Regions from separate parts of the Kitasatospora sp. NPDC056076 genome, predicted to be linked through region 1. Evidence: riboswitches for the same ligand, from Rfam matches in the RefSeq annotation. Region 1 holds a riboswitch; each other region holds the start of a gene.
The links. Region 1 has a riboswitch for cyclic di-AMP ahead of ACFC1T_RS28075 (M23 family metallopeptidase). Riboswitches for the same ligand answer to the same signal wherever they lie in the genome.
Positions count from the first base shown of each region.

Region 2: another riboswitch for cyclic di-AMP. It lies ahead of ACFC1T_RS30380 (peptidoglycan DD-metalloendopeptidase family protein); the one in region 1 lies ahead of ACFC1T_RS28075 (M23 family metallopeptidase).
Region 3: another riboswitch for cyclic di-AMP. It lies ahead of ACFC1T_RS23130 (hypothetical protein); the one in region 1 lies ahead of ACFC1T_RS28075 (M23 family metallopeptidase).

Region 1 is NZ_JBHJWG010000039.1:55,216-62,286, reverse strand. It holds gene ACFC1T_RS28095 (hypothetical protein) at 1-741, opposite strand, end outside; gene ACFC1T_RS28090 (sensor domain-containing protein) at 900-1,643, opposite strand; gene ACFC1T_RS28085 (GNAT family N-acetyltransferase) at 1,757-2,383, opposite strand; gene ACFC1T_RS28080 (hypothetical protein) at 2,426-3,349, shown strand; gene ACFC1T_RS28075 (M23 family metallopeptidase) at 3,407-4,270, opposite strand; cyclic di-AMP (ydaO/yuaA leader) riboswitch at 4,283-4,441, opposite strand; gene ACFC1T_RS28070 (YiaA/YiaB family inner membrane protein) at 4,638-4,928, shown strand; gene ACFC1T_RS28065 (alpha/beta fold hydrolase) at 5,031-5,855, shown strand; gene ACFC1T_RS28060 (TetR/AcrR family transcriptional regulator) at 5,885-6,466, shown strand.
Region 2 is NZ_JBHJWG010000046.1:34,758-41,828, forward strand. It holds gene purB (adenylosuccinate lyase) at 1-962, shown strand, start outside; gene ACFC1T_RS30375 (MFS transporter) at 970-2,511, opposite strand; cyclic di-AMP (ydaO/yuaA leader) riboswitch at 2,824-3,006, shown strand; gene ACFC1T_RS30380 (peptidoglycan DD-metalloendopeptidase family protein) at 3,009-3,956, shown strand; gene ACFC1T_RS30385 (DUF2470 domain-containing protein) at 4,225-4,950, opposite strand; gene ACFC1T_RS30390 (RidA family protein) at 5,157-5,567, opposite strand; gene ACFC1T_RS30395 (IclR family transcriptional regulator) at 5,614-6,363, opposite strand; gene ACFC1T_RS30400 (sugar kinase) at 6,401-7,071, opposite strand, start outside.
Region 3 is NZ_JBHJWG010000028.1:75,108-82,178, reverse strand. It holds gene ACFC1T_RS23140 (IclR family transcriptional regulator) at 63-860, shown strand; gene ACFC1T_RS23135 (hypothetical protein) at 1,034-1,642, shown strand; gene ACFC1T_RS23130 (hypothetical protein) at 1,740-3,092, opposite strand; cyclic di-AMP (ydaO/yuaA leader) riboswitch at 3,100-3,207, opposite strand; gene ACFC1T_RS23125 (MoaF N-terminal domain-containing protein) at 3,651-3,980, shown strand; gene ACFC1T_RS23120 (alpha/beta hydrolase) at 4,054-5,214, opposite strand; gene ACFC1T_RS23115 (TetR/AcrR family transcriptional regulator) at 5,483-6,145, opposite strand; gene ACFC1T_RS23110 (SDR family NAD(P)-dependent oxidoreductase) at 6,283-7,047, shown strand.

The DNA of each region.
Region 1 (7,071 bases):
GAGTATGGCCGGTTCCGGCCCGCGGGGCCGACCCCGGGCGGCCCGGAGCACCAGGACCCCGCTGGTGCGGCCGCCTTCGTGCGGCACCCGGTGGACCTCGCTGGCGATCCGGCGCTCGCCGAGCGCGTACCGCAGCCGGTCGAGGTGGCCGCAGCGGCGGCCGCGACCGTCGTTCAGCGGCTGGACCCGTACCTCCCCGTCCGCGGCCGTCACCCGGACCAGCTCGGCCAGCGCGGCCAGCTGCCGCTCCGGGCCGAACAGTTCGGGGTAGGCGAAGATCAGGTAGCCGCTCAGGGTGAGTGCGAAGGCGCCGTCCGCGAAGGGCAGCCGGGGCAACGCGGCGGCCAGGTAGCACTGCGGGTGGGCGGCCGAGTCGGCGGCGAACAGCCGACGGGCGCGGTCCCAGCTGCGCAGGTAGCGGTCCGGGCGGGCGGGGCGGCGCAAGGGGTACAGCTGCGGGCGGGCCGCCATCGCGACGGCCATCGACGCCCGGGCGGCCCGTGCCCGGGCGGCCAGCTCGGGCGGCGGCAGCGCGTACGCCGGGTCGACGGCGATCACCCGGCAGCCCAGCTCGCGCGCCTCGGCGGCCAGGCCGGACGTACCGCCCGGGCAGTCCAGCAGCGGGCCGGGCAGGGCGGCGAGCCGGGCGCGGGTCAGGCCGAACAGGGCGCAGTACTCGTCCAGCGGACGGGAGGTGACCAGGACGTCCGGGGCCGGCACGGGGGTGGGGGCGGTCGCCACCCGGCCATCCGAACACGGGGCCGCCCCACCCGCATCCGGAAGGCGTCCGGAGCACGGGCGGGGCGGAGGCAAGACAGAGGCAGGGCGGGGCAGAGACGGGGGCGGAGCGTCAGGAAGCGGCGCGTCAGGGAGCGGGCCGGGAGCGAGCGGGCCGGGCCTCAGCGGCCGAGCAGCCCCCGGGTGGCGGCCCGGTTGACGTTGGTCAGGCCGCGGACCAGCCGCGCGGTGAGGAAGATCAGCAGGACCCCGATCGCCGAGAACGCGGCGATCTGCCAGGTGCCCTCCACGTAGTAGGCGTGCCGGACGTGGTGGCTGTCGGTGAAGTCGAACAGCTGGTACCCGTGCCAGGAGGTGTAGCGCGGGAAGACCCAGTGGTAGAGCGGGTAGAGCGCCATCGCCCAGCCGAGCAGCAGGAACGTCAGCGTGAGGCAGAAGCTGAACACCGCCCAGGGGAACATCACCAGCTGGTACAGCGCGGCCTTCCAGCCCGCCCCGTCGGCCAGCCGTGCGGTGATCGAGCCCCAGCTGCCCGGGCGCACCTGCTGCACCGGCGCCGGGCCGGGCACGTCCAGCGCGAGCATCCCGCGCACCCGGGCCCGCTCGGCCCGGCCGAGGCCCCGGGCGGTGCTGGTCAGGGCGGCCAGCACCGGCAGGCCGAGGACGGTGACGAAGGTGCCGACGCCGAGGCAGAACAGGACGATCGCGACGACGAAGCCGACGATCGCGACCGGCAGCCCGGTGAGCGCGTAACCGACCTCGCGGTAGTAGTGCCCGGAGAACGGCGCCCGCCAGAAGCCGGGCGGCTCCTCGGTGCGGCGGGCCCGGGCCGGACGGGCCCCGTCGTCGCCGTAACCGCCCGCGGCGTCCCACCCCTGACCCAGCGTGCTGCCGCTGCTGCTCATCTCCCGGTCCCCGGCCCCTCGTTGTCGTGGTCTTCCGTACTCGCTGACGTGGTCAAGTCTGGCCGAGGCGGGGCCCGGTGGGTATCGGGCCGACCGGCGGATCGGGGGTGGGGTTAACCCCCCTGCCCGGCCTCGCGCCCCTGCCCGGCTCCCGGGCGCGGCGCGGGCGGGCCGGACCACTCGTCGGCGAGCAGCGCGTAGCGGTACGAGTCGCGCCAGGCGCCGCCCTTGTACAGGTCGTGCCGGACGTGCCCCTCCAGCCGGAAGCCGAGTCGGGTGAGCACCTTGGCCGAGGCCGTGTTCTCCACGTCGACCCGGGCGGCCAGCCGGTGCAGGCCGAGCGCCCCGAAGGAGAGCTCGCAGAGCAGTCCGGTGATCTCGCCCGCGTAGCCGCGGCCCCACACCGGGCGGCTCAGCACGTAGCCGAGGCGGGCCGAGCGGTACTCGCCGAGGGTGAGGGCGGCGTGCGCGACCGGCAGCGCGTCCTCCGGGTCCCCGGTGTCCCCGGCGTCCTCGCGCCGGACGACGGCGAGCCGGTAGACGCCCCGCTCCTCGGCCATCGCCTCCTCCAGGTAGAGCTCGATCTGGTCGGCGCAGGTCTCGCGGTCGCGCGGCTCGAAGGGGAGGTAGCGGGTCACCTCCGGGTCGCCGTACAGCGCGTGCAGCGCGTCCACTTCCTCCGGGGTGTGGCGGTACTCGCGGAGGGCGAGTCTGGGGCCGGTGAGGCGTACGGGGACCATGGCTGCCGACCCTACCCGCGTCCGGCGGCTACCGTTCGGAACATGAACGACGAAGACCTGCGGCTCGCCCCGCGCACCAGGGCCGCCGACCTGCTCGCCTGGGCGGCCGGCCAGGACCGCGCGCCGGTGGCCGAAGCGCCGCTGCGCGCGGTGCTGGCGCTGCTGGAGCTGGGCGGGGGCAGGATGCACGACGGCTGGCCCGAACTCACCTCCGACGAGGTGGAGCACCTGCTGTACGAGCGGCTCCACCTCTACGTCCAACCCGCGCCGGAGCAGGACCCGCTCGCCTACGGCGAAGCCGTACGGCTGCTGGTCGACCACCAGCGGGCCGCGAAGCGGCTCAACGCCAAGCGCCAGGAGCGGCTGCACGCCGAGGCCGAGTGGCAGGGCGAGGTCGCGGCCGGGCTGCTGCACCGCGCCGACCTGGTGACCTGGCCCCGGCTGTACGCGGTGCTGCTGCACGCCCACGGGGTGGACGTGACGGACCCGGCGGCCGTCCGGGACTGGCTGGCGGGCTTCGCCGCGCTCGACGAGGAGCAGCGGCTGGCCGGGTACGAGGCGCTGACGACGACCGGCTGGCTGGACGAACCGGACGAGCAGGGCTGGGGGCCGGGCCGGGTGCTGTCCGTCGGCATGGCCACCGACGGCGCGCGGCTGCTGCTGGAGCAGGGCCTGATGCGGCGCAGCTACCGCAACCTGGCCGAGCTGAACGCGCTGGGGCGCCCGATGCCGGACGAACTGACCGGTGGCTTCGAGGAGTTCGAGGCGGCGGCGGCCGAGGCGGCGCTCGACCTGCTCGGCGAATGGACGGTGCCCGGACTGCCGCGCCTGCTGGTGGAGGAGTTCCCGGAGCTCGCGCCGGAGCCGGGGGCGGCCGAGATCGACGCCTACCTGGCGCAGCTGCCCGCGGAGGAGCAGGAGCAGCCGGAGGGGTCGGAGGAGCCTCAGGAGCAGGAGCAGCAGTGAGCCGACGTGGCAGGGCCCCGGGCGTGCGCCGCCGGGGCCCTGCCACGTCCGTCGGTCCTACGGGGTGAGGCCGCGCTGCTGGAGCCAGGTCTCCGGGTCGACCGGGGCGCCGCCGCCGGGGCGGACCTCCAGGTGCAGGTGCGGGCCGGTGACGTTGCCGGTCGCGCCGACCTTGCCGATCTGCTGGCCGGCGGTGACCTTGCCGGAGCCCTTGATGATCGAGGAGAGGTGGCAGTACCAGATCTCGGTGCCGTCGGGCAGGGTCTCGACGATCCGGTAGCCGTACGAGCCGGACCAGCCGGCCGAGGTGACGGTGCCCTGGCCGACGGCGTAGACCGCGGTGCCGGTGTCGGCCGCGAAGTCCAGGCCGGTGTGCAGGTGGGCCCAGTAGCGGGCGCTCTGGCCGTAGTGGGCGGAGAGGTCGTAGTCCTTCACCGGCAGGGTGAGGGCGGCGGCCTTGGCCCGCTCGGCCTCCTCGGCGGCACGCTTGGCCTCCGCCTCCTTGGCGGCGGCCTTGGCCTCGGCCTCCTGGGCGGCCTGGACCCGGGCGCCCTCCTCGGCGGCGGTGCGCTGGCTGTCGGCCTGCTGCTGGATCCGGGCGGCGAGCGCGAGGCCTGGGTCGGCGGCCAGGGCGACCGTCTCGTCCGGGGCCTCGACGGCGGGCGCGGCGGCCGGGGTCGCGGAGGCGAAGCCGGTGGCGCCCAGGGTGGCGGCGACGGCGGTGACGCCGAGCAGCGGGGAGGCGCCGCGGGTCTGACGCGGCATCCGGTGGCGGTTGGCCTCGGCCTCCGGGGCGAACGGCTCGGCCGGTCCGGCGGACCCGCCGTCGCGGGGCTCGGCGCCGTGCGGGCCGGGGTGGTCGAGGAGCTGGGTACCGGCTGCGGGGCCGGCCGGGTGTGCCGGGGTGTGCGTCGACGCCACGGAGGCGCGCTCCTTTCCTTCCTTCGCGCCTACCGGGTTAGCTGACGGGTTCGGAGCAGGAAGGTCTCCTACGGCCGGGCCGGAGCCCCGCCGATTCACCCCAAGGAACGTGGTTCCCCGGCTCCCTGACCTGCCCGGAGGCCGGTCGGTGGGATTAGGCGACGGCGCACGGTGCCGTCTGGGTACGGCATTGACGACCGCGCTGCGTTATCAGACGTTAATCCTAGGACGCTCCGATTCCAAGCCATCCGCTCGGGGCCGCTGGGGAACAGGTGATCGGACGTCAACGAACGACCCCTCAGCCACCCGGTCCATCTGAGTACTCCTACTCATGTGCGACCCGGCCGCCCCGCCGCATCCTGGCGCCATGAGCACACCGATGCAGTCACGGACCACGGCCGCGTACTTCGTCCAGGCCGTCCTCTCCTTCGCCCTCTCCGGCACCGCCCTCGCCGCCGGGATCGCCTACCTGCCGGTCGGCGGCTGGACCCGGGCCTTCCTCGGGATCGGCCTCCTCTACACCGTCACCTCCTCGTTCACGCTGGCCAAGGTGGTCCGGGACCGGCAGGAGTCCTCGGACACCGTCGCCCGGGTCGACCAGGCCCGGCTGGAGAAGCTGCTCAGCGAGCACGACCCCTTCCGGGTCGAGGGGGCGTGAACGGAAGAGCGCCCCCGGTACCGGCCGGACGCTTGACGGCTAAGGCTATTAGCCTTAGCTTTATGGCTACAGGCAGAAACGAGCGAGTCGGCGGAGGCCACCATGAACGGCACCAGCACCCCGAGCACCCAGTACCTCGACGTCCCCGGCGGCCGCCTCGCCTACGACGACACCCGGCAGGGCGACGGCACCCCCGTCGTCCTCCTCCCCGGAATGCTCGACTCCCGCCGCGCCTACCGGCACCTGCACCCGCTGCTCACCGCCGCCGGCCACCGGGTCGTCACCATGGACCTGCGCGGCTTCGGCGACTCCTCGATCGTCTGGGACGACTACGGCCCCGCCGCCGTCGCCACCGACGTCCTCGCCCTGCTCGACCACCTCGGCATCGAACGGGCCGTCCTGGTCGGGCAGTCCTACACCGGGGCGACGGTCGTCAAGGTCGCCGGCGACGCACCCCAGCGGGTCGCCGGGATCGCCCTGATCGACGCCTTCGTCGAACACCGGGCCAACGCCCTCATGCAGGGCGTCATGGTCGTCATGGGCGCCGCCATGGTCCGGTGGCCCGGCGTCTGGGGCTTCTACCTGCGCAAGATGGCCTACCCCGGCCCCCGCCCCGCCGACCTCGACGGCTACGTCGACGGACTCGTCGCCGCCCTGCGCACCCCCGGCCGGCGCACCGCCACCCGCGGCCACGTCACCGGCGACTCCGCACCCGTCGGCTGGTGCGCGGCCGTCCGCTGCCCGGCCCTCGTCCTCATGGGCAGCAAGGACCCCGACTTCCCGAAGCCCGAGGCCGTCGCCGACCTCCAGGCCGAGAAGCTCGGCGCCCGCAAGGTGATGATCGACGGGTCCGGGCACTACCCGATGGCCGACAACCCGCAGGCCGTCGCCGACGCCCTGCTGCCCTTCCTCGCCGAACTCGCCTGAACCCCCCGCCCGTACGGAGAAACGAAGCCATGCCCCGCGTAGGACTGACCCCCGACCAGGTCGTCGACCACGCCCTCGCCCTCATCGACGACCAGGGCGGTGAAGCCCTCACCCTCGCCTCCGTCGCCACCCGGGCCGGCGTCGCCACCCCCTCGCTGTACAAGCACGTCAGCGGCGGACTCGGCGAACTGCGGCGCCTCATCGCCGTCCGGGTCACCGAGGAGCTCGCCGACCGGCTCGCGGACGCCGCCGTCGGCCGCAGCGGGGACGACGCCGTCACCGCCGTCCTGCGCGCCTACCAGGCCTACGCCACCGCGCACCCCCACCGCTACGCCGCCCTCCCCCAGGCACCCCAGCCCGACGACGACCTCACCCGCGCCGCCACCCGGCTCGTCGGCGTCATCATCGCCGTCCTCCGCGGCTACGGCCTCGACGGCCCCGAAGCCATCCACGCCGCCCGCACCGTCCGCTCCCTCGCCCACGGCTTCGCCTCCCTCTCCATCGCCGGCGCCTTCCAACTCGCCGAGGACCTCACCACCACCCACGACCGCCTCATCACCACCCTCACCACCGCCCTCCACACCTGGCCCGGCACCGCCACCCCCGCCTGACCACCCCGGGCCCACCCCCACCCGCACAGCACCTGAGCGGCGCAGGAAGTCGGCCCGGCCGACTTCTGGTGCGGCGGGGCTGCCGGTCGGCCGACTTCTCGCGACCGCAACCCCGCGAAACCGCACCGCAGAAGCCCGCCGGAGCGGAGCCCGGACCGCGCGCTGGAAGTCGGCCCGGCCGACTTCCAGCGGCGCGGGCTGCGGATCGGTCGACCTGAGCGGGCAACGGCCGCCGGCCCATCGACCAACCCGCGGGGCCGGAGTAGTGCGCAGGAAGTCGACCTGGCCGACTTCCTGCGCAACACCACGTAGACAGGGGCCTACCAGGCGAACGGCCACGCGCGCCTCGGGCCACAGGGGAACGCGGCGGCGTCGGCGGGCGCGCCAGAAGTCGGGCGGGCCGACTTCCTGCGCTTGCCGCCCCCACGGAACCCCACCGCAGAAGCCCCCCGGGGCAGAGCCTGGGCCACACATTGGAAGGCGAGCTGGCCGACTTCCAGTGGCGCGAAGCTGCCAGCTGGGCCGGGGAAGCGCACAGGAAGTCGACCTGGCCGACTCCTGGCGAGGCGAAGTTGCCGGCTGGGCCGGCGCGGCCGGGGGTGAAC
Region 2 (7,071 bases), on a different contig from region 1:
CCACCACCCTGGGCAAGCGCTTCGCGTCGATCACCGACGAGCTGCTGGTCGCCTTCCGCCGCCTGGAGGAGCTGATCGCCCGCTACCCGCTGCGCGGGATCAAGGGCCCGGTCGGCACCGCCCAGGACATGCTGGACCTGCTCGGCGGCGACACCGAGAAGCTGGTCGAGCTGGAGCGCCGGGTCGCCGGCCACCTCGGCTTCGACCACGTGCTGACCAGCGTCGGCCAGGTCTACCCGCGCTCGCTGGACTTCGAGGTGCTCACCGCCCTCGTCCAGCTGGCCGCCGCGCCGTCCAGCCTGGCCAAGACCATCCGCCTGATGGCCGGCCACGAGCTGGTCACGGAGGGCTTCAAGGAGGGCCAGGTCGGCTCCTCCGCGATGCCGCACAAGATGAACACCCGCTCCTGCGAGCGCGTCAACGGCCTGGCCGTCATCCTGCGCGGTTACGCGTCGATGACCGGCGAGCTGGCCGGCGACCAGTGGAACGAGGGCGACGTCTCCTGCTCCGTGGTGCGCCGGGTCGCGCTGCCGGACGCCTTCTTCGCCTTCGACGGCCTGCTGGAGACCTTCCTCACCGTCCTGGACGAGTTCGGCGCCTTCCCGGCCGTGATCGAGGCCGAGCTGGACCGCTACCTGCCGTTCCTGGCCACCACCAAGGTGCTGATGGGCGCGGTGCGCGCGGGCGTCGGCCGGGAGACCGGCCACGAGGTCATCAAGGAGCACGCCGTCGCCTCGGCGCTGGCGATGCGCGCCGGCGCCCGGGAGAACGAGCTGCTGGACCGCCTCGCCGCCGACGAGCGGATCCCGCTGGACCGGGCCGGGCTGGACGCGCTGCTCGCCGACCGGCTGTCCTTCACCGGTGCGGCCGGGGCGCAGGTCGCCGAGGTCGTCCGTCAGGTGGAGGCCGTCGCGGCGGCCTACCCGGAGGCGGCCAAGTACGCCCCCGGCGACATCCTCTGACGAGGAGTCAGTTCTCTGGCGAGGGCCCTGCCGCCGTTCCGGTGGCGGGGCCCTCGTGCGTCCGGGGGCGGCCCGGGTCGAGCGGCGGGGTGGTGGTGGCGCAGGGCCAGTCGCAGTTCGGCTCGGCCACCGGGTGCTCCTCCTCCGGCGCCAGCACATTGCCCCGGACGGTGGCGAAGGCGATCAGCCCGCCGGCGGCCAGCAGGCCGGCACAGATCAGCATCGCGGTGTGGAAGGCGGAGTCCACCGCGGAGGGCACCCGGTAGGCGTCGCCGCTCAGTCCGGCCAGGGCCGGCAGGGCGGCGACCGCGAGCAGCCCGGCCGCGCGGGCGGCGGCGTTGTTGACGCCGCTGGCGATGCCCGCGTGCCGCACCTCGACGGCGGCCAGCACGGTGGCGGTCAGCGGGGCGACCAGCAGCGTCATCCCGGAGCCCATCACCGCGACCGCGGGCAGCACGTCCGCCCAGTAGGAGGAGCCGGGGCCGGTGCGCAGCATCAGCAGCACCCCGGCGGCGCACAGCAGCGGGCCGACGGTGAGCGGGACGCGCGGGCCGATCCGCTTGCCGAGCCGCCCGGCGCGCGCGGACAGGGTCAGCATCAGCACCGTGATCGGCACCAGGGCGAAGCCGGAGACCAGCGGGGAGAAGCCCGAGACGATCTGCAGCTGCACCACCAGCAGGAAGAAGACCCCGCTGAACGCCGCGTAGACGCAGAGGGTGACCAGGTTCACGGCGGTGAACAGCCGGGAGGAGAACAGGCCGAGCGGCAGCATCGGGTCGGGCGTGCGCCGCTCGACGGCCACGAAGGCGGCGGCCAGTAGCAGGCCGATCGCACCGGTGACCCAGACGGCGGGGGACAGTCCCTCCCCGGCGGCGGTGAGCGCGTAGGTGACGGCGCCGAGCGCGAGGGCGGCGAGCAGGGCGCCGGGCACGTCGAAGCGGCCGGCGGCGGACTCGTCCCGGCTCTCCGGGACGTAACGGGAGGTCACCGCGATCACGGCGGCAGCCAGCGGCAGGTTCAGCAGGAAGATCCAGCGCCAGCCCGGGCCGTCCACCAGCCAGCCGCCGAGGAAGGGGCCGACGGCCGCCGACACCCCGCCCAGGCCGGACCAGAGGCCGACCGCCGCCGAGCGGTCGTCCGGGTGGAAGACCGCCTGGAGCATGGCCAGCGAGCCCGGGGTGAGCAGCGCGCCGCCGATGCCCTGGACGGCGCGGGCGGCGATCAGCACGTGGATGGTCGGCGCTGCGGCGCAGGCCGCGGAGGCGACGGCGAACCAGACCACGCCGATCAGGAAGACCCGGCGCCGTCCGTAGCGGTCGCCGAGGGCGCCGCCGAGCAGGATCAGGCCGGCCAGGGTGAGCAGATAGGCGTTCAGGGTCCATTGCAGGGAGGCGAGGGAGGCGCCGAGGTCGGCGCCGATCCGGGGCAGGGCGACGTTGACGACGGTGCCGTCGAGCATCGCCATGCTGGAGCCGAGCACTGTCGCGAGGAGTACCCAGCGGCCCTGCGCGGTGCCCAGGCGCAGAGTGCCGGCTTGAGAGGTGGCCACGGGCCGAATCCTGCGCCCGCCGGGGCGTACGTGACAAGGGTCACCGGGTGGTGTGTCGGTCGGTGGCGGTGCGTGAACGGACGGTCGCACGGGGGTGGTCCCGGCGGCGCAGGGTGGTGGATCAGTGGCGCCGGGTGAATGGATCGTGCACGGAGCGTGCAAGGGATCATTCGGAGGGTGACGGGGCCGCGGGGGTTGTTGCCGATTCAAGAGATCGACATTGCTTCACCCGAACGGATGAGTTTTAGTTCAGCGACCGCCCGGCCAGTCCGGACGGATCCACCGGGTGGAACGCCGAGTCCTGCCGCTGCCCGGTGGCTCGCACCGAACTCTGTACGGCAGGAGCGGGGGACCCACAGGTAAGTCGCCGGACCGGAGTTCGCGCCTTTTCGGGCGCGGACCACCAGGGCCGGCTTGGGGTGAAGCCGCACATGCGGCCGGGCAACTCCAGCCCGAACCCGACAGCTCACCTCGCAGGCGTCGGAGAGGAAAATTCCATGCCTGCACAGGCTCGTCGTATCGCCCTGCCCCGTGCCGCCCGCATCGGCATCGCCACCGCCGTCACCGGGGCCTCGTTCGTCCTGCCGCTCGTGACCGCGATGAGCGCCCAGGCGCACACCGCCCCGGCGGCCACCACCGCCCCGGCCGCTTCCGGGGCCGCCGCTCCGGCTGCCGCCCCGGCCGCCCAGCAGAGCTACCGCGTCGTCAGCGGTGACACCCTGTCGAAGATCGCCGACGCCAAGAACGTCGAGGGCGGCTGGCACGCGCTGTACGAGCAGAACCGCTCGGTGGTCGGCGCCGACCCGAACCTGATCTTCCCCGGTCAGCAGCTGGCCCTCGCCGGTCACGCCGCCGCCCCGGCCAAGCCGGCCGCTCCGGCGAAGTCCGCCGCGCCGGTCACCCAGGACACCTCCGCTGCCGCGGACTCCCAGGTGCAGGTCCGGACCGAGGCCGCCAAGCCCGGCGCCCAGGTGCAGACCCAGGTTCAGACCGCCGCCCCGGCCCAGGCCGTGACCGCGGCCCCGGTCGCCGCCACCTCCGGCTACGTCGCCCCGCTCGCCAACCCCGTGCTGGGCGAGGCCTACGGCGTGGCCGGCTCGATGTGGGCCTCCGGCCACCACACCGGCCAGGACTTCGTCGCCTCCACCGGCACCCCGCTGCGCGCCGTCGCCAACGGTGTCGTGGTGAAGGCCGGCAGCGACGGCGCCTACGGCAACGAGGTCGAGATCAAGCTCGCCGACGGCAAGTACGCCCAGTACGCGCACCTGTCCTCGATCGGCGTGAGCGTCGGTCAGACCGTCACCGCCGGCCAGCAGCTCGGTCTCTCCGGTGCGACCGGCAACGTGACCGGCCCGCACCTGCACTTCGAGATCCGTACCGGTTCCGAGTACGGCTCGGACATCGACCCGGTCGCCTACCTGCGGGCGCACGGCGTCGCGCTCTGACCCTCCGGGTCCTTCCGCAGGAACGTGTGAACCACCGCTGGTGCGGGGCGAATCGACGCCCGGGATGGTCATGTCGGGTGACCGCTCGACCGGGTGATCGCCGCACCGGTGGACCTGGGCGCGGGACACGCCCAAGGCCGGCCCGGCCGTACGGGACAACCTCTCGTACGGCCGGGCCGGCCGCTGCCGTTTTCCGCTCGGTCGTCGTGGTCCACGGGTACGTCTCGTATTCGCGCTGACTGCGCTGACTGCGCCGACTGCGGCGGCGTCAGGTGCGGCGGGCCGGGAGGCCGTGTTCGGCGGCGGCCATCAGGTCGTGCATCCGGTGGCCGAAGTCCTCGGTGTCGCGGGCGGGCTCGGGGAAGACCAGGCGGACGTCGCGGTGGCCGTGCGAGTGGTCCAGGCGCAGCACCAGGCCGTGGCGGTCCAGGGCGAGCGGGCGGACGGCCGGGCCGTGGGTGAGCAGTGCCGGGTCGAGCAGCCGGGTGAGCAGGTCGAGGGCGTCGGCGTGGTCGTCGGCCAGGTGGGTGAGCAGGGCGGCCTCGTGACGGGCCAGCGGGTCGGGGGCGGCGAGGGAGAGGTCGGCGGCGGTGAGCGCGCCGGTGCCGTACGGGGTGGCGAGGACGGCGTGGGCGACGTCGACCCGCAGGTGGACGCTGAGGCCGTCGTCGGCGAGGTGGGCCAGGTGCAGCCGGCCGGCCAGGGTGAGCCGGCCGCGGATGCGGTCGCGGACCGCCACGGGGGAGACGTCGGTGACGTCGAGCACGACGGCCAGGCCGTCGGTGGCGGTGGCGCCGGCGAGGGCCGCGACGAGCGGGGCGTCCAGCGGGGCGCGCAGGCGCAGCCGGGAGCCGTGGACGGAGACCGGGGTGTCCAGGTCGTGGTGCTCGCCGAGGGCGCGGACGGTGAGCGAGGAGGCCGCGCTGAGCAGGCTGCGGACCCGCTCGGCGGTGGTGGGCTCGGGCACCTCGGCGTCACCGGCGGTGATGCTCATGAACGGACCTCCTGTTGGTTAGGTGAGGCTAACCTAATGTCCCCCTGGAGGTGTGGCAAGTGGGCGGGCGGTGGCGCGGCGGCGTGGCGGGGTGGGGATGCGCCGAGGGCCCGGACGCGTTGGTGGCGTCCGGGCCCTCGGGGTGTCGTGGCGGCGGGTCGGGCCGTCGGGCCGTCAGGCCGCCGGGCGGTCAGGCGGTCAGGTGGTCAGCCGATGACGGCCTGGGCGTCGATCTCCACCAGCATCGGCTCCTGCGGCAGTTCGACGAAGATCGTGGTGCGGCACGGCTTCACCCCGCCGGGCTTGACGTTCTCCTCGATGAACTCGGCGTAGACCTCGTTCATCAGCGGGAAGTCGGCGCGCTTGGTGAGGTAGACGCGGAACATCACCACGTCCTCGATGGTGGCGCCGCCGGCCTCGACGATGGCCTTGACGTTCTCCAGGGTGCGGCGGGTCTGCGCCTTCACGTCGCCGTGGTGGAGGTACTCGCCGGTCGCCGGATCCTGCGGGCCCTGGCCGGAGACCTGGAGGATCGGGCCCTTGCGGACGCCCTGGGAGAACATCCAGGCCGGGGCCGGGGCGCCGTCGGTGCGGATCTCGGTCTTGTCGGAGGACATCGGGGTCGGGACTCCTTGCGGTCGGTGACTGTTCGGTGACGGTTCGTCAGTTGTGATCGGGGCGGCCGCAGTCGGCCGACACCGCCCGGGCGGTCGCGAGCAGCTGCGGGAGCAGGTCCAGCACCTGCTCGTACGGGAGGAGGACGTCCGGGACGGAGATGGAGGCGGCGGCGACCACCCGGCCGCTGGCGTCCCGGATCGGGGCGGCGACGCAGTTGATGAAGGCCTCGTGCTCGGCGTGGTCCTGCGCCCAGCCCTGGGCCGCGACCTTCTCCAGCTCGGCGAGCAGCGCCTCGGGCGTGGTGAGGGTGCGTTCGGTGTGCGGGGTGAAGTCGATCCCGGCCACCACCCGGCGGCGCTCGGGCAGCGGGAGGTCGGCCAGCAGGACCTTGGAGACGGCGGCGCTGTGCAGGGCGGCGCGCAGGCCGATCCGGGAGTACATCCTGACCGGGTGGCGGGAGTCGAACTTGTCGATGTAGACCACCTCGCCGCCCTCGTAGGCCGCCAGGTGCACGGTCTGGCCGGTGGCGGAGTTCAGCTCGGCGAGGTGCGGGGCGGCGATCCGGCGGATGCCGCGCTGCTCCAGGGCGAGGCCGGACAGGGCGAACAGGCCGGCGCCGAGGTGGTAGCGGTAGGCCGCGTCGCGGTAGACGAACCGTTCCTCCTCCAGGCTCTGGAGCAGCCGGAGCACGGTGGTCTTGTGCACGCCGAGGACCTCGGCCAACTGGTCGAGGGAGCGCTCGCCCTCGCCGAGTTCGGCGAGGATGCGCAGGGCGCGGGTGACGGTCTGACTCATCGGGCTCGTGCTCCGGTCGGGTGGCGGGGGTCGGTGCTCATTGTGCCCGGGCCCGGTCGGCGCGCGCCCCGGCGGCCGTCCCGGCCACCACCGCCTGGGTCGCGGCCTGCGCCGCCTGGGCCGCCTCCTGGGTCGCTGTCAGGGCCGGTGCGTCTGCGGCGGTCCGCCGCCAGGGGCGGGCGGCGGGCAGGGCCGGGGAGTCGATGCCCTCGGCGCTGACCCGGGTGGCGGCCCAGTCGGCGGGGGAGGCGTCGAGCAGGGCGGTCAGCACCGGGGACGGCGGCAGTTCGGCCTGGTCGCCGTGCGCGGTCAGCGCGCAGGCCGCGCTCAGGTGGCCCAGTCGCAGCCGGCGGCGCTGGTCCAGGGCGTGGAGGGTGCCGGCCAGGTAGCCGGCGGCGAAGGCGTCGCCCGCGCCGGTCGCCTCCACCACCTCGACGGTCAGGGCCGGTTCGGCGACGGCCGTGCCGTCCCGGTCCAGCGCGGTGACCAGTCGGGCGGCGTCCTTGACCACCACGGTGGCGGGTGCGGGGAAGCGGCGGCGCAGCGCGGCGGGCTCGTCGGTGCCGAAGGCGGCCCGGGCCTCGTCGGCGCCGAGCAGCAGCAGATCGGCGGCGTCCAGCAGCGGCGGCAGTACGGCCGGGTCGCGGTCCCGCCAGAGCGCTGGGCGCCAGTTGAGGTCGAAGCTGACCAGCCGCCCCGGGCGGCGGT
Region 3 (7,071 bases), on a different contig from region 1:
TCAACGGTTTGTTGAAGAGGTCGCCGGGACTCTACTCCTCCCCGACAGCGAAGGGAACGCCGGTGGTTGCGACCCCCGACACAGCATCGACGACAGGCGCCGACCGCGCGAGCGGCGGCGTGCAGTCCGTCGAGCGCGCCTTCCAACTCCTGGAGGCGCTGGCCGACTCGGGCGGCGTGGCCACCCTCAGTGAGCTCTCCACCAGCTCCGGCCTCCCGATGCCGACCATCCACCGACTGGTTCGTACCCTCGTCCAGCAGGGCTATGTCCGCCAGGACACCGCCCGCCGCTACACCCTCGGCCCCCGGCTGATCCGGCTCGGCGAGACCGCCGGCCGCCTGCTCGGCAGCTGGGCCCGCCCGTACCTGGCCGAACTCATGGAGGCCACCGGCGAGACCGCCAACCTCGCGGTACTGGAGGGCGGCGAGGTGGTGTACGTCGGGCAGGTGCAGTCGCGGCGCTCGATGCGGATGTTCACCGAGGTCGGCCGGCGGGTGCAGCCGCACTGCACCGGCGTCGGCAAGGCGCTGCTCGCCCAGCTCCCCGAGGACGAGGCGCGCGCGGTCCTGGGCCCCAACCCGCTGCCCGCCCACACCGAGTACACCCTCACCGACCCGCAGGAGCTGATGGACCAGCTCGCCGAGGCGCGCGAGCGCGGGTACGTGGTGGACGACCAGGAGCAGGAGATCGGCGTCCGCTGCATCGCGCTCGCCGTCCCGGGCGCGCCGACGCCCACCGCGCTCTCCGTCTCCGGCCCGGAGGCCCGGATCCGGGCGCTGGAGGAGCAGGCGGGGGCGTCCGCACTGGTGCCGGTGATGCACCAGATCGCGGCCCGGCTGGGGCAGGTCCTGGCACCCTGACGCTCCGTCAACCGCCTTGACCGGCAAGAGCGATCGGGCCATGACCGGTGCCCCCGCCGTTCGAGTGGCGGTGGGCGAGTTGCGGCGCCCTCGCGGCGGCGGCTCGGACACCCTGGTGCGGACGCGGCCCGCGACGGTGCGGGCCGCCGGAGCACGGGAACAGGGTGAGCGGCGTGGAGCAGCACGGAGTACGGGGCGGCGCGGGGCGCAGGAGGTTCGGCCGGGCCGGATTGCTGGCGGCGGTGACGGCGGGCTGCGCGGTGGCCGCGCTGGCCGCCGGGCCCTCCTGGGCGGTGCGGCACCCGGTGCCGCGTCCGGATCTGGGGACCGTCGCGCCGGGGGCGCCCGAGGCGTCCACTCTGCCCGCCGTGGTCGCCAAGACGTCCCGCTCCCACCTGGAGGTGGTCCGGATCGACCCGGATCCGGCCCCGCCCGGCGGCGCCACCACCATCCACGCCTTCGTGGCCAATCTCGGCCCGGACACCACCGCCTCACCGCTCACGATCACGGTCACCCTGCCGGACGGGGTGACCCCGGAGGGCCCGTACTACCCCGAGGACTGTGCGGTCGTCTCGCGCGGCAGGCAGGTGCGCTGCGTGTTCGGTCCCGGGCTGCCGGACGGGCGCAGCGTGACCGCCCTCGTCCCGGTCCGGCTCTCCGACAACCTGCCGCTCGGGGTTCTGGAGGGCGGCTCGGTCGAGGTGCGCAGCGCGGACGACCCGGGCGGCAGGGGCCACCGGGAGGAGTTCGACATCAGGGTCGTCGAGACGGCGGGCGACTGACGGACCGGATCGCCCCACCGGTCACCGGCCGTCCGGCGAGCGGCTGCCGGACCTCCGTTGACCGATGGGGCGGGCTCGTGGTTACCGGTAGACGTGGTTACCGGTAGACGCGGACGTAGTCGGCGGCCATGGTGATCGGGGCGTTCCCCTGCGGCGCCGGGTGGTACTTGCCGGCGCTCACCGAGAGGTTGAGGATCAGGTACGCCGAGAAGTTGGCTCCGACGCCCTTGCCGTCCGAGAACACCTTGACGCCGTTGACGTACCAGTCCACCGAGTTGGCGCCGTAGTAGGTGCCGATGGTCACCCACTGGTCGGTGCCGATGGCGCCCGCGTCGGTGTAGTAGTCGGGGTTGCCGGGGTTGACGTGGTTGGTCAGCTCCAGCAGGTTCGGGTTGTCGGGGTGGTACTCGAAGGAGTCGATCTCCCCGTTGCCGTTCTTCCAGGTCCACAGGGCGGGCCAGGCGCCGGTGCCGGCGGGCAGCTTGACCCGGGTCTCGGCGTAGTCGCCGGTCTTGACCTGGAAGCCCTCGGCGGAGCCCTCGGTGGTCAGGAAGCCGGTGTTCCAGGACTGCTTGCCGTTCTCCAGCGTCGGCCCGCCCGGGGTGGCGGTGAAGGTGGCGACGCCGTTCGCGACGGTGACGTTGTTCTTGTTCAGCCAGTCGAGCTTGTTGTCGTCCGGGTTGTGGTTCCCGTACTTGTACGAGGTGCTCTTGTCGCCGACCCAGCGCTGGCCCCAGTTGATCGGGCTGTTGAACTCGTCGGACCAGGTCAGCGACTTGCCGGCGATCAGGGAGGACGGCGCCGGGGTCGTCGGGGTGGCCGTGGCGGTGGGGGTCGGCGTCGCGGTCGGCGTCGCGGTCGGGCTCGCGGTGGGGGACGCGGTCGCGGTGGGCTTCGCCGTCGGGCTCGCGGTCGCGGTCGGAGTCGCGGTGGGCTTCGCCGTCGGGGTCGCCGTCGGGGACGGGGCCGGCGTGGGCGTACCCGTGGCCGAGACCACCAGCTGCTGCGAGGGCAGGTTGTGCCAGGCGCCGCCGAGGTCCTGCCAGAAGCCGAACTGGGTGTACGTCCCGGCGGCCAGGGTGCGGGCGGCGCTGGTGTAGGTGAGTCCGCCGGGGCAGATCTGCACGTTGCTCGCGTTGCCCGGGAAGTCCAGGTTGGTGCCGCGCGCGTCACGGACGCCGACGCCGACGGTCTTGGCGGTGAAGCAGGACGAGGAGTGCAGGGCCAGCGAGGCGGTGCCGGCCCTGCCGGCGACCATGGTGGCCGGGGCGAGCCGGTCCTGGGTGACGGTCGGGCCGGTGGCGGCCTGGGCGCCGGAGACGGACGGCAGACCGAGCAGGCCGGCGCCGGTGATGGCGAGCGCCCCGGTCGTGGCGAGGGCGGCGTTGCGGCCGCGGCGGGACGGACGGGCGTGGCGGGGCGCGCGACGGCGCCGGGCAGGCTGGTGCATGGGGGTCCTCTGCCACGCCTGCGAGGTGAGCTGTCGGATTCGGGCTGCAGTTGCCCGGCCGCCTGTGGAGCGGCTTCACCCCTAGCCACGCCCCGCACGCTGGTGCGTACGGGCCGGGCGCTGACCTTGGTTCCCCCGCTCCCGTCCGCTGTGGTGCTCGGGTACTCGCCGGCGGGTGGACGGGACTCGGCGTCCCGGCGGCGGGGTCCGCGACAGCGGACGACGACTGCAGGCTAGGCAGGCCGTCCGTGGACGGACAACCTCATGGGGCCGGTTGTCGCGCAGCTCACAGTGGTGTCGATCAACGACGCTGCGTGGCGGCCGAGTTGATCAATGGAGCCGACGCCAACCCGCGGCCCCGCTGGGCCCCCCGGGCTGCCGGTCACACACGGTGCGCGGTGCCGCGGTGGCGGACCGTGCGTGACCGCCGTGGCGTGGAGCCGCCCGAGTCCGCCCCATCGGATAAATTGGAGCCCTGGGATTTTCCGCGGTGCACAAGAGCACCGGCCGGAGCCGTACGACCCGTCCCCCGTTCCAGAGAAGAGGTTCCGCCCCACCATGACCGCGCCCCTGCCCGCCTTCGCCGGCCGTACCTACGTCTTCCGGGCCGACAACGGCGCGGCCTTCCGCAACTCCTACTCGGCCGACGGCACCCGGCTGCGCTGGGAGGGCCTCGGTGAGTCGGCGGGCCAGTGGGAGGACGTGCGACTGCACGTCGCCGAGGTCGCGCCGGAGATCTACTTCATCAGCTGGACGGAACAGAGCGGGATCACCGTCAGTCACGTGATGGACCTCAACGCGCTGACCGTACGGGCCTTCTGGACCTTCGAGGGCGAGGGCGGCCGGGTCGGCCAGCTGCACACCGGGACGCTGGAACGGGTCGCCTGACCGGCGCCGGAACGCACCGAACCCCCGGGAGCCGAGGCTTCCGGGGGTTCGGTGCGTTCCGCGGGCGGCGCCGTCAGACGGTCTGGCCCGGGTGGCCCGGCTGGTTCGGGACCTTGAGGTGCTGGGACAGCCACTCCAGCGAGGACGGCAGCAGGGCGCTCCAGGTCTCGAAGTTGTGGCCGCCGTTCTCGAGCATGCTGTAGGAGACCTTCATCGGGCTCCTCGCGGCGTCGATGAACGCCTCGGTGTCGTGCTTGTAGTTGCCGTCGCCCTTCTTGGTGCCGGCCAGCAGCACGGAGACGTCCGGCTGCGGCAGGTTCTTCAACCGCCACATCAGGTCGGCCTCGTCGCGGCGCTGCTTGCTGCCGCCGAAGAGGTCGCCGGTGGTCGGGTCGTCGGCCGCCTCGTAGTACCCGGACAGGGACACGGCGGTCGGGAAGACGTCCGGGTGGCGCATGGCCAGCTTGAGCGCGCAGTAGCCGCCGGTGGAGTTGCCCATGAAGGCCCAGGCCCGGGGGTCGGCCGAGACCCGGTAGCTGGCCTGGATCGCCGACGGGACGTCCTTGGTGAAGTACGTGTCGGACTGGGCGCCGCCCGGGATGTCCTCGCACTCGGTGTCCTGCGGCAGGGCGGGCGAGGGACGCATCAGGACCATGACGGTCGGCTGCATCCGGCCCTCCTGCAGCAGCTTGAGCGCGGCGCCCGGGTAGTTGAAGCGGGTGATCAGGTTCTCGGCGATTCCTGGGAATCCGGTGCTGACGATCACGGCCGGGAACTGCTTCTGCGCGTACTCGGGCTGGAAGTACTGCGGCGGCAGGTAGACGAAGCCCTCGGTCGACAGCCGGCTCTCCTTGCCGTCGATCCGGACCTTGCGGATCTCGCCGGACTGGCTGGGCTCACGGCCCATCGCGCCGCCGCCCTTGACCGACGCCTGGCCTATGGTCTCGACCAGCAGTCGGCCGGAGGCGTCCGCCTTGTTGTGGATGACGACCGGGCCGGTGCTGCCCGTGCCCATCAGGTCGTCCCAACTGCTGTAGAAGGCGAAGTAGTTGTTTGCCACCAGCCCGAGCGCGGCGAGCACCGCCAGCTGAGTCGCGAGCAGCGCGCCGATGCGGCCGAGCACCGCCTGCCAGCTCTTCCGGGCGAGTCTGGGCCAGAGCCAGACCGTGCCGACCATCACCACGACCGCCATCAGCACGGCCAGTGCCAGCACCTTGTGGCTCGTCAGACCCATGTTCCAGTTGCTCCCACGCCTCGAACTCCCGCCCCCTCCACTCAGGGACATCCGAGGAGGTCACCCCGGTTCCCCCACCGGGGCGCGCGCACCAACCCTAGCGGGAGCTGGGAGGAAGCTGATCGGGGGCTGTGGGCAAGCGGCGAACAGATGACAGATTTCAACTTTCAGATAACAGATGACAGCGAACGGATAACAGATAACAGATTTCGAAAGTTGTTCTCTGTCATCTGTTCGCCGCTATCTGTTATCCGTCATCCGGCTGCTGTCATCCGTCCGCTGTCATCCGCTCACCGCTGGGTCGCCACTCCCCCGCCGGCCGATCCCACAGGCGCAGCCCCGCCGTGAGTTCGCGCATGCAGCGGGCGCCGAGGTCCTGCGGGGAGCCGGGGCCGGTGACGGCGGCGTCGGAGCCGGCCCACTGCTCCAGGGCCACCCGGATCGCCGCCGTGGCCGCCGCAGCGGCCAGCCGGACCTCCAGCGGATCGGCGCCGTCCGGACAGCGGGCGGCCAGCACGCCCCGCAGCCGCGCCTCCGACGCGGCATGGACCCGCTGCCAGGTGCCGTCCAGCCGCGGGTCGCGCAGCAGGTCGCGGGTCCAGTGCATCGCCTCGACGGCCTCGTCGTCGGCCGGGGTGAGCGACTCGACGGCCGAGCGCTCCAGCGCCTCGCGCAGCGGGACGTCCGCCGGACTCTCGGCCAGCAGGTCCACCCAGCGCTGCCCGCCCGCCGCCAGCAGCGGGGCGACGGCGTCCTCCTTGACGGAGAAGTAGCGGTAGAAGGTGCGCAGCGAGACGCCCGCGGCGGCGGCGATCTCCTCGGCGGTGGTCGCCTCGGCGCCCTGCTCGGCGAAGAGCGCGGCGGCGGTGCGGGCGATCTCCAGCCGGGTGGCGTCACGGCGGCGCTGGGTCAGGGTCGGGCGTCCGGTCACAGGGATCAGCGTACGCAAGCGATCACGGTCCCGACGCATCGCGCCCAGGTGGCACATCGAGACTTCTTGGCACAACGTGCCACATGGGCGTACCGTGTCTCTTGAGGTCGAGAGACCACGAACGAAGGAGTACCACCATGGAGCGCTTCAGCGGACGGAACGTCCTGATCACCGGCGGCGGCTCTGGCATCGGCCAGGCGACCGTGCACCGGATCCTCACCGAGGGCGGGAAGGTCGTCGCCGTCGACGTCAACGAGGACGGCCTGAAGAAGACCCTGGACCGCGCGACCGCCGAGGGCACCGCCGACCGCCTGACGATCCAGGTCCTGGACATCTCGGACGAGGCCGCCGTGGTGGCGGGCGTCGCCGAGGCCGTCGCGGGCCTGGGCGGTCTGGACGTCCTGGTCAACGCGGCCGGCATCCTCCGTTCCTCGCACACCCACGAGACCACGCTGGAGTTCTGGAACAAGCTCCTCGCGGTGAACCTGACCGGCACCTTCCTGATGACCCGCGAGGCACTCCCCGCACTGCTCGCCACCGGCAAGGGCGTGGTGGTCAACTTCTCCTCCACCTCCGCGAGCTTCGCCCACCCCTACATGGCCGCGTACGCCGCGACCAAGGGCGGCATCCAGTCCTTCACCCACGCGATCGCCTCGGAGTACTCGAAGCAGGGCCTGCGCGCGGTCTGCGTCGCACCGGGCAGCATCGACAGCGGCATGACCAACAACCCGGGCCTGCCCGCCGACGCCGACTTCACCCTGCTGGCCAAGCTCTCCCCCGCCCTCGGACACGGCTTCGCGGGCCCGGACACGGTGGCCGGCGTGATCGCGATGCTGGCCTCCGACGACGGCGCCTTCGTCACCGGCACCGAGCTCCGGATCGACGGCGGCACCCACATGTGAGCCCCCGGTCCGGTCGCCGGCGGG